4 regions of the Streptomyces sp. ISL-99 genome follow, and region 1 is predicted to be linked to each of the others. Evidence: riboswitches for the same ligand, from Rfam matches in the RefSeq annotation. Region 1 holds a riboswitch; each other region holds the start of a gene.

What was found. Region 1 has a riboswitch for cyclic di-AMP ahead of J7E91_RS30860 (C40 family peptidase). Riboswitches for the same ligand answer to the same signal wherever they lie in the genome.
Positions count from the first base shown of each region.
Region 2: linked by a shared signal. The riboswitch ahead of J7E91_RS30515 (M23 family metallopeptidase) and the one ahead of J7E91_RS30860 (C40 family peptidase) in region 1 are both predicted to bind cyclic di-AMP.
Region 3: linked by a shared signal. The riboswitch ahead of J7E91_RS10595 (transglycosylase family protein) and the one ahead of J7E91_RS30860 (C40 family peptidase) in region 1 are both predicted to bind cyclic di-AMP.
Region 4: linked by a shared signal. The riboswitch ahead of J7E91_RS30395 (M23 family metallopeptidase) and the one ahead of J7E91_RS30860 (C40 family peptidase) in region 1 are both predicted to bind cyclic di-AMP.

Region 1 covers NZ_JAGGPC010000065.1:3,571-6,698, forward strand. Annotated here, with positions in the region: gene J7E91_RS30850 (ATP-dependent Clp protease proteolytic subunit) at 37-681, shown strand; gene J7E91_RS30855 (hypothetical protein) at 690-998, shown strand; cyclic di-AMP (ydaO/yuaA leader) riboswitch at 1,314-1,496, shown strand; gene J7E91_RS30860 (C40 family peptidase) at 1,500-1,973, shown strand; gene J7E91_RS30865 (VOC family protein) at 2,018-2,404, shown strand; gene J7E91_RS30870 (LysE family translocator) at 2,435-3,079, opposite strand.
Region 2 covers NZ_JAGGPC010000063.1:13,869-16,996, forward strand. Annotated here, with positions in the region: gene J7E91_RS30510 (pitrilysin family protein) at 1-1,018, shown strand, start outside; cyclic di-AMP (ydaO/yuaA leader) riboswitch at 1,242-1,409, shown strand; gene J7E91_RS30515 (M23 family metallopeptidase) at 1,422-2,249, shown strand; gene J7E91_RS30520 (GntR family transcriptional regulator) at 2,428-3,128, shown strand, end outside.
Region 3 covers NZ_JAGGPC010000017.1:30,191-33,318, forward strand. Annotated here, with positions in the region: gene eno (phosphopyruvate hydratase) at 1-264, opposite strand, end outside; gene J7E91_RS10595 (transglycosylase family protein) at 559-1,266, opposite strand; cyclic di-AMP (ydaO/yuaA leader) riboswitch at 1,270-1,440, opposite strand; gene J7E91_RS10600 (transglycosylase family protein) at 1,709-2,695, opposite strand; gene J7E91_RS10605 (cytochrome P450) at 2,809-3,128, opposite strand, start outside.
Region 4 covers NZ_JAGGPC010000062.1:5,401-8,528, forward strand. Annotated here, with positions in the region: gene J7E91_RS30390 (DUF2332 domain-containing protein) at 1-722, opposite strand, end outside; cyclic di-AMP (ydaO/yuaA leader) riboswitch at 993-1,140, shown strand; gene J7E91_RS30395 (M23 family metallopeptidase) at 1,152-2,252, shown strand; gene J7E91_RS30400 (PrsW family intramembrane metalloprotease) at 2,358-3,128, opposite strand, start outside.

The DNA of each region.
Region 1 (3,128 bases):
CTGTACATTTTTTACAGAGACCCCGGAGGCATCGCCATGCACCGACCCCCCGCCCACAGCACCCGCTACGTACTGCCCGAGTTCACGGAACGCACGAGCACCGGGAGCCGCACGGTCGATCCGTACTCGAAGCTGCTCGACGAGCGCATCGTCTTCCTGGGGACGGCCGTCGACGACACCGCGGCCAATGACGTGATGGCGCAGTTCATGCATCTCGAACACGCCGCCCCCGACCGGGACATCTCGCTCTACATCAACTCCGCCGGCGGCTCGCACACCGCCATGACCGCGATCTACGACACGATCCAGTTCGTCACCTGCGACGTCGAGACGATCTGCCTGGGCCAGGCCGCGTCCTCCGCCGCCGTGCTGCTCGCGGCCGGCACGCCGGGCAAGCGCCTCGCGCTGCCGGGAGCCCGGGTGCTGCTCAGCCAGCCCTCCATCGACCGGCCCGTGCACGGCCAGCCCTCCGACCTGGAGATCGAGGCAAGGGAGTTGACGCGCATGCGTGAGCTGCTCACCGGACTCCTCGCGCGGCACACCGGCCAGAGCGTGGCGCGCGTCGACGAGGACATCGAGCGCGACAAGGTGTTCACGGCCGAAGCGGCGGCGGCGTACGGCCTGGTGGACCACGTCGTACAGAGCCGCAAGGCCTCCCTCACGTTTTCCTCGCCGAGGTGAATCCGCGCATGCTGCCGCCCGAACTGCCGCCGCTGCCCGCACTGACGCGCGCCGAGTGCGAGTTCGTCGACCGCTACCTCGAAGTCCTCGACCTGATGGGACGCATCAACCCCGCACGGGGCGCGGACACCTACGGCGCCCTGCGGGCGGCACAGGCCCTCGCCGGGAAGGCCGCCGCCCTGCGGGACGCGCTCGCCCTGATGCACGAACGCGGCGAGACGCGCGTGCATGCCGCCACGCTCGCGCGGGCCTTGCGCGTGCTCGACGGAGAGCGACGGGCGGGCCGCGTCACCCTCCCGCCGGTATCAGCGAGTTGACACACAGCCAGCCACCTACCCCCCATTGGCGTACGAGAAGAGCTCATCCAAACGGCGTAGGAAATACCTGAACAGCGGTACGGCCCAACTTGCGCAACCTGCCTACGCGCCAGGCGGAATTGAGCATTCCGCCGCTGGTACGGCCATCGCCGGGCACCCGCGCCCCGCGCCGCAAATTCCCCTGTCCACCCGAACGGGTCATCGGTGAGCAGCCTCACAAAACGCCGTTTCGGCTCGGAAATCCGGTGGTTCATGAGTCAAGATCCCTGGGACGACAAGCCCCCGCCACCGCGGCGGGGCGGTCCGGGCGGACGCTGAGTCCTGCCGCCGTCCCGGATGACTGGTCGACAGGAGTGCATCGGCAGGAGTGGAGGACCCAAGCAGTACGGGGTGACCGGAGACGGTCGTCCCTCGGGGTGAAGCCGCGTCACGCGGCCGGGCATCTTCGCCTGTCCGAACCCGACAGGTCATCCTTCACAGGCGGCTGACGAAGGGTTGCGCATGACCGCGCACAGGAATGTCCCGACCGTACTGTCCCGGGCCGGAGCCGCTTCGGCTCTCACCCTCGCCGCGATCGGCGGCACGATGCTGGCGCCGGGGGCCGTCCCCGAAGCACACGCCGCAGCGCACTCGACGAAGGCGCTCAACGTCGCCGCGTCGAAGAAGGGGGCCCCGTACAGGTACGGGGCAGCGGGCCCGAGCCGGTTCGACTGCTCAGGGCTGACGCTCTATTCGTACAAGAAGGTCGGCAAGAGCCTGCCGCGCACCGCCCAGGCCCAGTACAACAAGACCCGGCACATCTCCGCCTCCAGCCGCCAGCGCGGCGACCTGGTCTTCTTCCACTCCGGGCGGAGCGTCTACCACGTGGGCATCTACGCGGGGAGCGGCAAGATCTGGCACTCCCCCAAGTCGGGGTCCGTGGTCAAGCTGGAGAAGATCTGGTCCAAGAGCGTCTGGTACGGCCGGGTGCGCTGAATTCTCCGCACAAACTGTCGATCCGGGAAGGTACGTTCGTCTCCATGACCTTCCTGAATCCGGTACGTCACATCACCTTCGATGCCCACGACCCGTACGCCGTCGCCGAGTTCTGGTCCCACCTGACCGGCTACAAGCTGCTGGACGCGCCGGGCGACGACGAGGTGCTGATCGATCCGGAACAACCCGAGGTGCCCGGACTCCTGTTCATCCGGGTGCCGGAGGGCAAGGCCGTCAAGAACCGCGTCCACCTCGACATCCAGCCGCCGCGCGGCACGCGGGATGCCGAGGTGGAGCGGCTCGCCGCGCTCGGTGCGCGGATCGTCAGCGACCGTCGCACCGAGGACGGTCTCGGCTGGGTCGTCATGGCCGACCCCGAGGGCAACGAGTTCTGCGTGGAGCGCAGCGCTGAGGAGCGCGGGCTCGTCTGACGGGGTGCGGGGTGGCCCGCGGTCCGGCGGTTACGCGGCCGCCGTCACCGGTCCTGCCAGCAGGGCCACCCCCAGCACGACGAGCGCGATCCCGCTGACCGCTTCCACGGCGCGGGCCGCGCCCGGCCGCCGCAGCCAGGCGCCGAGCCCGTCCACCAGCAGGGCCACGGCCGGGAACCACAGCAGCGCCAGTACGACGACGATCGTGGCGAGCAACAGGGTCCTGGGCAGCGGCTGCTGGTCCGCGGGCACGAACTGGGGAAGCAGACTGAGGAAGAGCACCGGCGCCTTGGGGTTGAGCGCGTTGGTGAGGAAGCCCTGGCGCAGACTGCGCCCGGTGCCGCCGGCCGTTCCCCCCTCCGGCTCCGGTTCCTCCTTCCGCGGCGGCGCCGGGCGCAGCGCGGACCACAGGGCCCGGTAGCCGAGGAAGAGGATGTAGGCGCCGCCGAGCAGCTGGATCGCGCGGAAGAGCGCCGGCACGGCGACCAGTACGGCGGCGAGTCCCGCCACGGCCAGCGCCGTGTGGACGAGGAGCCCGCCCGCGACCCCTACCGCGCACGCCACCCCGTCCCGGCGGGATGCCAGTGCGTTGCGTACGACGACGGTGAAATCCGCGCCGGGCATGGCGACCATGCCCGCGGCGACGCCCGTGAAGGCGACCAGCTGTGCGTCCATGCCCTCCAGCCTGGCCGCTCCAGGGCTTTAGCATGTACTTGCGATCTTC
Region 2 (3,128 bases), on a different contig from region 1:
CGGCCTGCTCGCCGACGCGCTGCGCGCCCCCGCCTTCTCGGAGAGCGAGATCGAGCGGCTGGTCGCCAACCGGCTCGACGAGATCCCGCACGAGACGGCCAACCCGTCCCGCCGCGCCGCCAAGCAGCTCTCCAGGGAGCTCTTCCCGGCGAGCTCGCGCATGTCGCGGCCGCGCCAGGGCACCGAGGAGACGGTGGGGCAGATCGACTCTGCCGCCGTGCGGGCCTTCTACGTGGCACATGTGCGCCCCGCGACCGCCACCGCCGTGATCGTCGGCGACCTCGAAGGCACCGACCTGGACGCGATCCTGGCCGACACCCTGGGCGCGTGGAAGGGCGACACCGGCGAGGCCCGCCCCGTACCGCCGGTGACCGCCGACGACACGGGCCGTGTGGTCATCGTCGACCGTCCCGGCGCGGTCCAGACGCAGCTGCTCATCGGCCGGATCGGACCCGACCGGCACGACAGCGTCTGGCCGGCCCAGGTCCTCGGCACGTACTGCCTGGGCGGCACGCTCACCTCCCGCCTGGACCGCGTCCTGCGCGAGGAGAAGGGCTACACGTACGGCGTGCGCGCCTTCGGCCAGGTGCTGCGCTCCGCTCCCGACGGGTCGGGCGCCTCCATGCTGGCGATCAGCGGCTCGGTGGACACGGAGTCCACGGGACCGGCGCTCGAAGACCTGTGGAAGGTGCTGCGCACCCTCGCCGCGGAGGGCCTCACGGACGCCGAGCGGGACGTCGCCGTACAGAACCTGGTCGGTGTCGCGCCGCTCAAGTACGAGACGGCGGCGGCCGTCGCCGGCACGCTCGCCGACCAGGTCGAGCAGCACCTGCCGGACGACTTCCAGGCCCAGCTGTACGCCCGGCTCGCCGAGACGGGCACCGTGGAGGCCACCGCGGCGGTCGTCAGCGCCTTCCCCGAGGACCACTTGGTCACGGTCCTCGTCGGAGACGCGTCGCAGATCGAGGAGCCCGTCAGGGCGCTCGGCATCGGCGACGTGACGGTGGTCAGCGGCTGACCCGCCAGAGCCGATTGCGCAACTCGCCCCAAAGCGGGCGATAGAGGGGCCCCGGGAGTCGAAAGACTGCCGGGGTCCTTCTTGTATGTCCGTTTTGTTGTGGAGGTTGCCTGTCTGGCCTGTGGGGTGCGTTACAAAACGCCGTGTCTGTTTGGTGATTAAAAGATGTCCCGTTTAGCGTCTGTCCGGCTGTCCGTCAGCAGTGAGCCGCATCCGCGGCACCGGGCAGCCATCGCCGAGTCCCCGTCAGGCGCGAGCCTGGGGAGCCGGGGACCCAATCAGTCCCTGGGGTGAATCGGGTGTCCTCTGTGCGTACGTACGGAGGCGTCCGTAGGAGACCTTCCTGCTCCGAACCCGTCAGCTAACCCGGTAGGCGAGAAGGAAGGAAAGGATCAGCCACTTCATGGCGTTCACCCGTGCCACCGGGAAGCACCGTCGTCCGAGCCGCCTGACGCGCAGGAGCGCGAACATGGCCGGCGTCGCCGCCCTCGCGACCACCGGCGTCATCGGAGGCCTGACCTCTCCGGCCCTCGCCGCCGACAGCGACATCAGCGCCGACGCGGCGCACGCCGTCCAGGACACCGGCCTGACCCAGGCCATCGTCATCGGCGACTCCCTCGCCGACCAGATCGCCGCCCAGGCCGACCAGCAGAAGCGCGCCGCCGTCAAGGCGGAGGCGGCACGCAAGGCCGAGGCCGAGCGGAAGGCCGAAGCCAAGCGCAAGGCGGAAGCCAAGGCCAAGGCCGAGGCGCGGGCCAAGAAGGAGCGCGAGGAGCGCGCGGCCAAGGAGCGCGCCGCCCGCGAGGCGGAGCGCAAGCGCCTCAATGGCTACACCCTCCCGGTCGCCGGCTCCGTGGTGACCACCGGCTACAAGACCGGCGGCAACCTCTGGTCCTCCGGCAGCCACTCCGGCGTCGACTTCCGCGCCGCGTCCGGCAGTTCCGTCGTCGCCGTCGGCGCGGGCACCGTCGTCGAGGCCGGCTGGGGCGGGGCGTACGGCAACAACATCGTCATCAGGATGAACGACGGCACGTACACGCAGTACGGCCACCTGTCGTCCCTCGGCGTCTCCGTCGGCCAGAGCGTCGCCTCCGGTCAGCAGATAGGCCTGTCGGGCTCGACCGGCAACTCGACCGGCCCGCACCTGCACTTCGAGGCCCGCACGTCCCCCGAGTACGGCTCCGACATGGACCCGGTCGCATACCTGCGCGCGCACGGCGTGAACGTCTGACGGTCCAGGCACGCTCAGTCGTACTGAAGGCCCCGGCTTCCGCGCCGGGGCCTTCAGTATGTCCAAAAGCCGCCCATGAATTCCGGCACCCCGTCGGAAATCGAGGAATGCTGCAATAGAGTCACCGAACAGGCGTCGATCGACCGCGTTTCGCGGGGATTAAGGCGGAGGTTCGGTCATGCGCATTCCCGCGCAATCGGTATGCACGGCAATCCGTGACGACATCGTTTCCGGTGTGTTCGCGCGGGGCAGCAGGCTCACCGAAGAGCTGCTGGCGCGACGTTACGGCGTCTCCCGCGTCCCGGTGCGCGAGGCCCTGCGCACGCTGGAGTCCGAGGGGTTCGTCACCACCCGCCGGCACGCGGGCGCCTGCGTGGCCGAACCCACCGAGCGGGAGGCCGCCGACCTGCTGGAGGTACGGACGCTGCTCGAACCGCTCGGCGCCGCCCGCGCCGCCCAACGGCGCACCGAGGCCCACCTCAAGGTGCTGCGCGGCCTGGTCAGACTCGGCCAGGAGCGGGCCCGCCGGAACGAGGGGGAGGACCTGCGGTCGCTGGGCAGCTGGTTCCACGAGACGCTCGCCCAGGCGTCGGGCAGCCCCGGCCTCACGGCCCTGCTCACCCAGCTCAGGCACAAGATCGCCTGGATGTACGCCGTCGAGCAGGCCGCCCGGCCCGCCGAGGCCTGGGCCGAACACGGCGCGATCGTCGACGCCGTGGCGCGCGGCGACGCCGAACGGGCCCGCGCGCTGACGGCCCTGCACGTCGAACGGGCGGTGGCCGCGCACCGGTTGCGGCGCCCCGGTCCGGAGCGCGAACGGGAGCGCGGGCCAGAACGCGTGAGGACTTCGCAACGTGCCGTAAACACCGGGAGTGGCCG
Region 3 (3,128 bases), on a different contig from region 1:
CTCGGTGGCGTCGTAACCGACGAGCTCCGGGCCGATCTGCTCGATGACGGCGAGGACGGCCTTCTCGACACCCTTGCCCTGGTAGCGGTTCGGGTCACCGTCGCGAAGCTCGATGGCCTCGAACGCTCCGGTGGAGGCACCGGACGGAACAGCAGCACGACCGGTGCTGCCGTCGTCGAGGCCGACCTCGACCTCGACCGTGGGGTTGCCTCGGGAGTCCAGGATTTCCCGGGCTACGACGACGTCGATGGACGGCACGAGCATCTCCTTCTGGGATGTGACGCTAGGGGTGCAGGGTCACTTTGGCCTTGCGACAAGAGCCTAACCGGCTCGGGGGCATCGGTCGGCCGTTCGCCCGCCCCCTGGGACAAGAAGAGGTCCGAATACCCGCAATAGCGGACGTAACTCTTGGGGGGAAGCTGCCACGTACTGGGACTACTGGGCAGTAGCCGAACGCGGAAACCCCGGCCCGGCGCGCACGGGGGAAGCGCGCCGGACCGGGGTGCTGGGGGGTGCCGCGGCGCCGGCCGGAATCCGGCCGGGGCGCCGCGGGCCGGATCAGCTGAGGTGCAGCTGCTGACCCGGGTGGATGACATCGGCGTCGCTGACGATGTCCTTGTTCAGCTCAAAGAGCTTCTCCCAGCCGCCCTTGACCTTCTTCGCCTCGGCGATCTTGCCGAGGGTGTCGCCGGCCTTGACCTTGTATTCGCCGTCGCCCTTCTCGATCTTGGCGGGGGCGGGGGCAGGGGCGGCGGGCTTCGCGGCCTCGGCCTTGGTCTCGGCCTTGGGCTCGGCACGGACCTCGCTGCGCGAGGCGGGCTGCTCGGCGGCGCGCGGGGCGGCCTGCTGCGTGGAGGAACCGGACGAGGTGTCGACACCCGGGTCGACACCGTCGTTGGTCAGACCGCCGGCGCCGGCGCAGGCCCAGGCGCCCGGGCCCTGCATGTCGAGCAGCTTCTCGGCGGTGGCGATCTGCTGTGCCTTGGATGCCTTGTCGGCGGTCGGGGCGTACTGCGTGCCGCCGGCCGCGGCCCAGCTGGAGGCGGAGAACTGCAGGCCGCCGTAGTAACCGTTGCCCGTGTTGATGGACCAGTTGCCGCCGGACTCGCACTGGGCGACAGCGTCCCAGGTCTCGACGGAGGCGGCGGAGGCCGAGGTCGCGCCCATCAGCGGGAGGGCGACAGCGGCGCCGGCGACACCGGCGAGCGCGGCGAGCCGAGTGGCCTTGGACGGGCGGCGGTGCTTGGCGTTGCTGGAAAACAGCATGCGACATCTCCTCACCGACGCCTACGAGGTGAGCTGTCGGGTTCGGGCCAAGTGAGTGCCCGGCGCGCGACCTGCGTCGCGCGGCTTAACCCCAAGCCGGTTCCGTCCGTCTTTCGACGTCCGGGCCCGGCGCCTACCTGGGTCCCCCGCTCCTGCCTACGGCGCTTTACGCGTCAGTTCCCCCCGGCCGCCGGCAGGATTCGGCGTGACGGTCGACGGGGCCCGCGGTGGCGAGCGGTTCGACCGTAAACACATGAACCCTTGATGTTCAAAAAGGCTCATCAGGGAGATATCGCCCTTCCCGACCCTTGCGCGGTCCGCATCTGCGCAGGTCAGAGGCGGCTCGGCGGGATCGTCCGGGCCACGCAGGCCAGTTGAGGCAAAGAGACCCTTGTCTCACTTACTTCAACCAGGACATAGCGGCCCGAACTACCCTCCGAAATCACCCCAGATCGAGGCTCTGGCCAGGGAGGATGAGGTCCGGGTCGGACCCGACGGTCTCCTCGTTGGCGGCATAGAGCGCCGTCCAGCCGCCGCGTACGCCGTGGGCGTCGGCGATGGCCGAGAGGCTGTCGCCGGTACGGACGGTGTACGCGCCGCCGTCGACACCTTCAGCGCCCTCGGCACCCTCGGCGTCCTCGGCCTTGGCTGCCTCACGTGTCGGTCCGTCACCTCGGGAGGCATGGCGGCCCGATTCACGGTCGATGCCCGTTTCACCGGATACGGCGCCGGCGCCTTCCCGAGCCTCTTCGCCGCGGTGCTTGCCCTTGGGGGCGCCCTCCCCGGTGGCGGGTGCAGCGGTCTCACCGGCAGGCGCGCCAGGGGTCTTGGCGCCCTCGGACGGCGTCCCGGACTCAGGGGGAGCCGTCGGATCGGCGGACTTCGCCGTCCCGTCGGCCGCACCGGTCTCCGCGCTTCCACCGTCGGCCCCGGCGGGCGTCTCGGCCGACTGCGGGGTCTCGGAGCTCCCGGGCGTCTCGGCCGGCGTCTGGCCCGGCGCCGGCTCGGCGGTCGCGCCACCGTCGCCCGACGCGGCGTCGTCGCCCTCCGCGTCACCCTCCGTCAGGCCGGAGATGAGCGCGCAGCTCGGCCACGCCTGCGGCCCTTCCTCCGCAAGTACCTTTTCGGCCACCTGGATCTGCTGGGAGCGGCTGGCCAGGTCGGCGCGCGGCGCGTACGCCGTACCGCCGAACTTCTGCCAGACCTCCGGGGAGAACTGAAGTCCGCCGTAGTAACCGTTGCCGAGGTCGGCGCTCCACGTGCCGCCGCTCTCGCAATCGGCGACGCGGTCCCAGGTCGTGGCTTCGGCGGCGTTCGCGCCGGTCGCGCCGAGCAGCGGGATGGCGATGGCCGATCCGGTTACTCCTGCCGCGACGACGAACGCTGGAGCCTGACGGGGGCGGCGGTGTCTACCGTTCCCGGAGCGCATGCGGTGGGCCTTTCGAGTGACGGCTGAGGTTGACGGTGAACGTAGCGGTACTCGATCGTTTGTTACAAGTCGATGCAGCGCAGATCACGTGAAGGTCTCGATGTGACACAGCGTCACTTCTTTTCGGTGCCGAACTCGACCGGCAGGGTGCGCAGTCCGCGCATGATGAGACCGCCACGCCACCGCAAATCGTCAGGTTCTACCGCGAGTCGCAAGTCCGGAAGGCGTCGCAGCAGCGTCGCGATGGCGGTCTGCCCTTCGAGGCGGGCCAGCGGGGCACCGAGGCAGTAGTGGATGCCGTGCCCGTAGCCGAGGTGCTGATTGTCACGGCGCGCGAGGTCGAGGGTGTCCGGCTCGGTGAAGCGTTCGGGGTCCCGGTCGGCGGCGGCGAGTACGACGAGTACGGGGTCGCCGGCGGCGATGTCCTGGCCGC
Region 4 (3,128 bases), on a different contig from region 1:
TCCGCCGGGGCCCCGGCCGCCAGCGCCGGGAGTTCGTCGACCAGGTCGCCGCGGACGATGCGGGGGCTGGGCGCCGTACGTACGGCCTCGATGGCGGCGAGCAGTCGGCGCGGGCGCTCCGCCTGGCCCGGCCAGATCAGTGACTGGAGCCAGCGGACGTCCTCCTCGTCGGTGGGGTCGAGGGGGTTGAGGTCGATGCCGGCGCGCCAGGCGATGTCCGGGAGCGCGGTGGGCAGGGGCGCCGGGCCCTCCGTACGGCAGTCGAAGGTGACGGGGGAGCTGCCCAGGACGGCGCCGTCGTTGTAGCGGTAGGCGTAGCGGTCGGGGTGGAGGCACAGGCCCGCCGATGCGCCGACCTCGATGAGGGCGAGGGGCTGGGGGAGCGTGGCGAGGAGTGGCAGCAGGGTGGCGCAGCGGGCGGGCTCGTTGGTCTGGGTGAAGCGGGCGAGCATGACCTCGCGTACGTCGTCCCAGTGGGCCAGGGTCCAGTCGCGGAAGGCAGCCCACTGCTCGTAGGGGCCGCCGAGGTGGCGGACTGCGGCGAGGAGGAGGTTGGGCTGCTGCTTGTTGCCGGGCGGGAGGGCGGCGATGTGGGCGCAGAAGTCCTGGTCCTCGCTGATGCGGGCGGTGAGTTCGGCGTACGCGGGGGATACGCCGCTTGCCTGCTGCTCGGAGAACTCGCGGTAGCGATCGGCCACCGACTGCGCGTTGTTGACGACCATGGGGAGAAGTTAGTCGTGCGACCGCTCGTGCGACGGTCATTGCGACGCTGGGTAATCGCGACACACCGCTGCGCATAACAATTGACGAACCGTCATGGTGTGGATGTTTCCTGAGGGGTGGTCAATTTGTCCGGCCGCGTTCGCCTGTGTCCTGATTGGTGCAGGTCAAGACCCTTAACGATCAACTGGAACAGCTTGGAAACCGGAGCCTCTGTCTATTAACGTTCGATAACGCAGCGCGGTCGTCCCAGTCGTCGCAAGAGACGACACCGTGCGCACGCGCCGAATCCCGCAAGGGAACCGGGGAACCACGTTCCTTGGGGTGAATCGGGCCGCTTCGTACCCACGGAGAGGCCCGTAGGAGACCTTCCTGCTCCGAACCCGTCAGCTAACCCGGTAGGCGAGAAGGAAGGAAAGGAGCACGCCTCCGTGGCGTCCAACAGGCCTGCCCCCGAAGCCACCCTGCCCCCTTACGGGGCGCCCGCCACCACCGGGAACCACATCGGCGCGGAGGGGACCTGGGGGGAATGGAATCCCACTGAGGATTCCGTCCGGCCCGTACGCGGTCGTCACCGCGTCGCCAAGCAGCGCGGCGGTCTCGGCCGCAGCTCCACCGTTCTCGGCGTAGGCGTCATCGCCGCGGTCGGCGCGGGAGGCATCGCCACCGCGCAGGACAAGCCGGCCATCTCGATCTCCCTTCCCGACGTGATAGCGGACTCACTTCCCGACGCCAAGTCACTACCCGGTGTCGGCTCTTTGATGTCCGACGACGCGGAATCCGGCTCAGGTGCGCAGGCGGGCACGGCGAACGAAGCGGTCATGGCGGCCTCCCCGCTCACCACCGCGGGCGTCACCACCGCCGACGCCCAGCAGGGCACCACCGACGCCGGCGAGGCCCTGCGCGCCCGCATCCTCCAGCAGGCCGAACAGCAGCAGGCCGCCGCCGACGCCGAGGTGAAGGTGGCCGCCGAGAAGGAGGCCGCCGAGAAGGCCGCGGCCGAGGCGAAGAAGCAGCAGAGCGCGGCCGAGGCCAAGGAGGCCGAGGAGAAGCGCGCGGCCGAGGAGAAGAAGCGCAAGGCGGAGGAAGAGGCCGAGCGCAAGGCGGAGGAGCAGCGGCTCGCCAAGCTGGCCGCCAGCTACTCGCTGCCCACCTCGTCGTACACGCTCACCTCCACCTACGGCCAGTCCGGCTCGATGTGGTCCTCCGGCCAGCACACCGGCCTCGACTTCGCCGCCCCGACGGGCACGCCGGTCAAGGCCGTGCACGGCGGAACGATCAAGTCCGCGGGCTGGTCGGGTTCGTACGGCTACCGCATCGTCCTGGAGCTCCCGGACGGTACGGAGGTCTGGTACTGCCACCTCTCCTCGATGACCGTCACGTCCGGCGAAGTCGGTACGGGCGACGTCATCGGCCGCGTGGGCGCCACCGGCAACGTCACCGGGCCGCACCTGCACCTCGAGGTGCACACGCCCGGCGGGGCCGGGGTCGACCCGGCCGCGTGGCTGCGCGGCAAGGGCCTCTCCGTCTGACGGCCTGTCCGCACAGCTATCCCACAGTCCCCGGCAGTCCTGGCGCCCGCCCCCCGCGCCCAGGGCTGCCGGTCTGTTCGGGGTGCGTCGTCGCCGCCAGGGCGGCTATTGCTGCCGGTACGGGTTGTACGCGGCGTAGTCCTGGTGCGGCGGGGGGCGCTGGGACGGGGGTGGTCCGTACCCGTACGGCTGCCCGGGCGGTTGCCATGGCTGTTGCCACGACGGCGGCCACGGTGGCGGCCAGGGCGGTGGGACCCGCACGCGGCCCGTGGCCCGCGCCGCGTACTCCAGGGCCGGTCCGGCCACCTCCCTGCGCTGCCACAGATGGTGCAGCAGCTCCTGCTCGCGTGCCGTGAAGTCCGGGCCCAGTGCGCCGCGGTGGGCGCGGTGGCGCAGGAAGGCGAGGGACGTGGCGAAGGCCTCGTACTCGGCGACGGCACGGGCGGCGGCCCGGCCCGAGGCGCGGCTTCCGGCGCCGCCTCCGTACGTACGGGCCGCCGCGCCCCGCGCCAGCGAGCGGGCCCGCATCGAGGAGAGCGCGAGCGGCTCGGCGGGCTGCAGCCAGCCGGCGGTGGCATAGGCGGGCAGCTCGGCGGCTATCGTGCGCAGCTCGCGCTGGCGCGTCCAGACCACCAGCCAGGTCAGCAGCGCGAAGGCGGGGACCATGAAGACGGCATACACGAGGTAGAAGCCGTACCCCCCGAAGACCGCCGAACCGTTCCACAGCGCGTGCATGCCCATCGCGAGCGTCAGACCGAGCAGCGGCAGCGCGATACGCCGCCACCGCCCCCGGCGGCGCGGCGGCGCGAGCGCGGCGAGCCCGAAGCCGATGCCCGTCAGCACGGTGAACAGCGGGTGCGCGAACGGGGACATCAC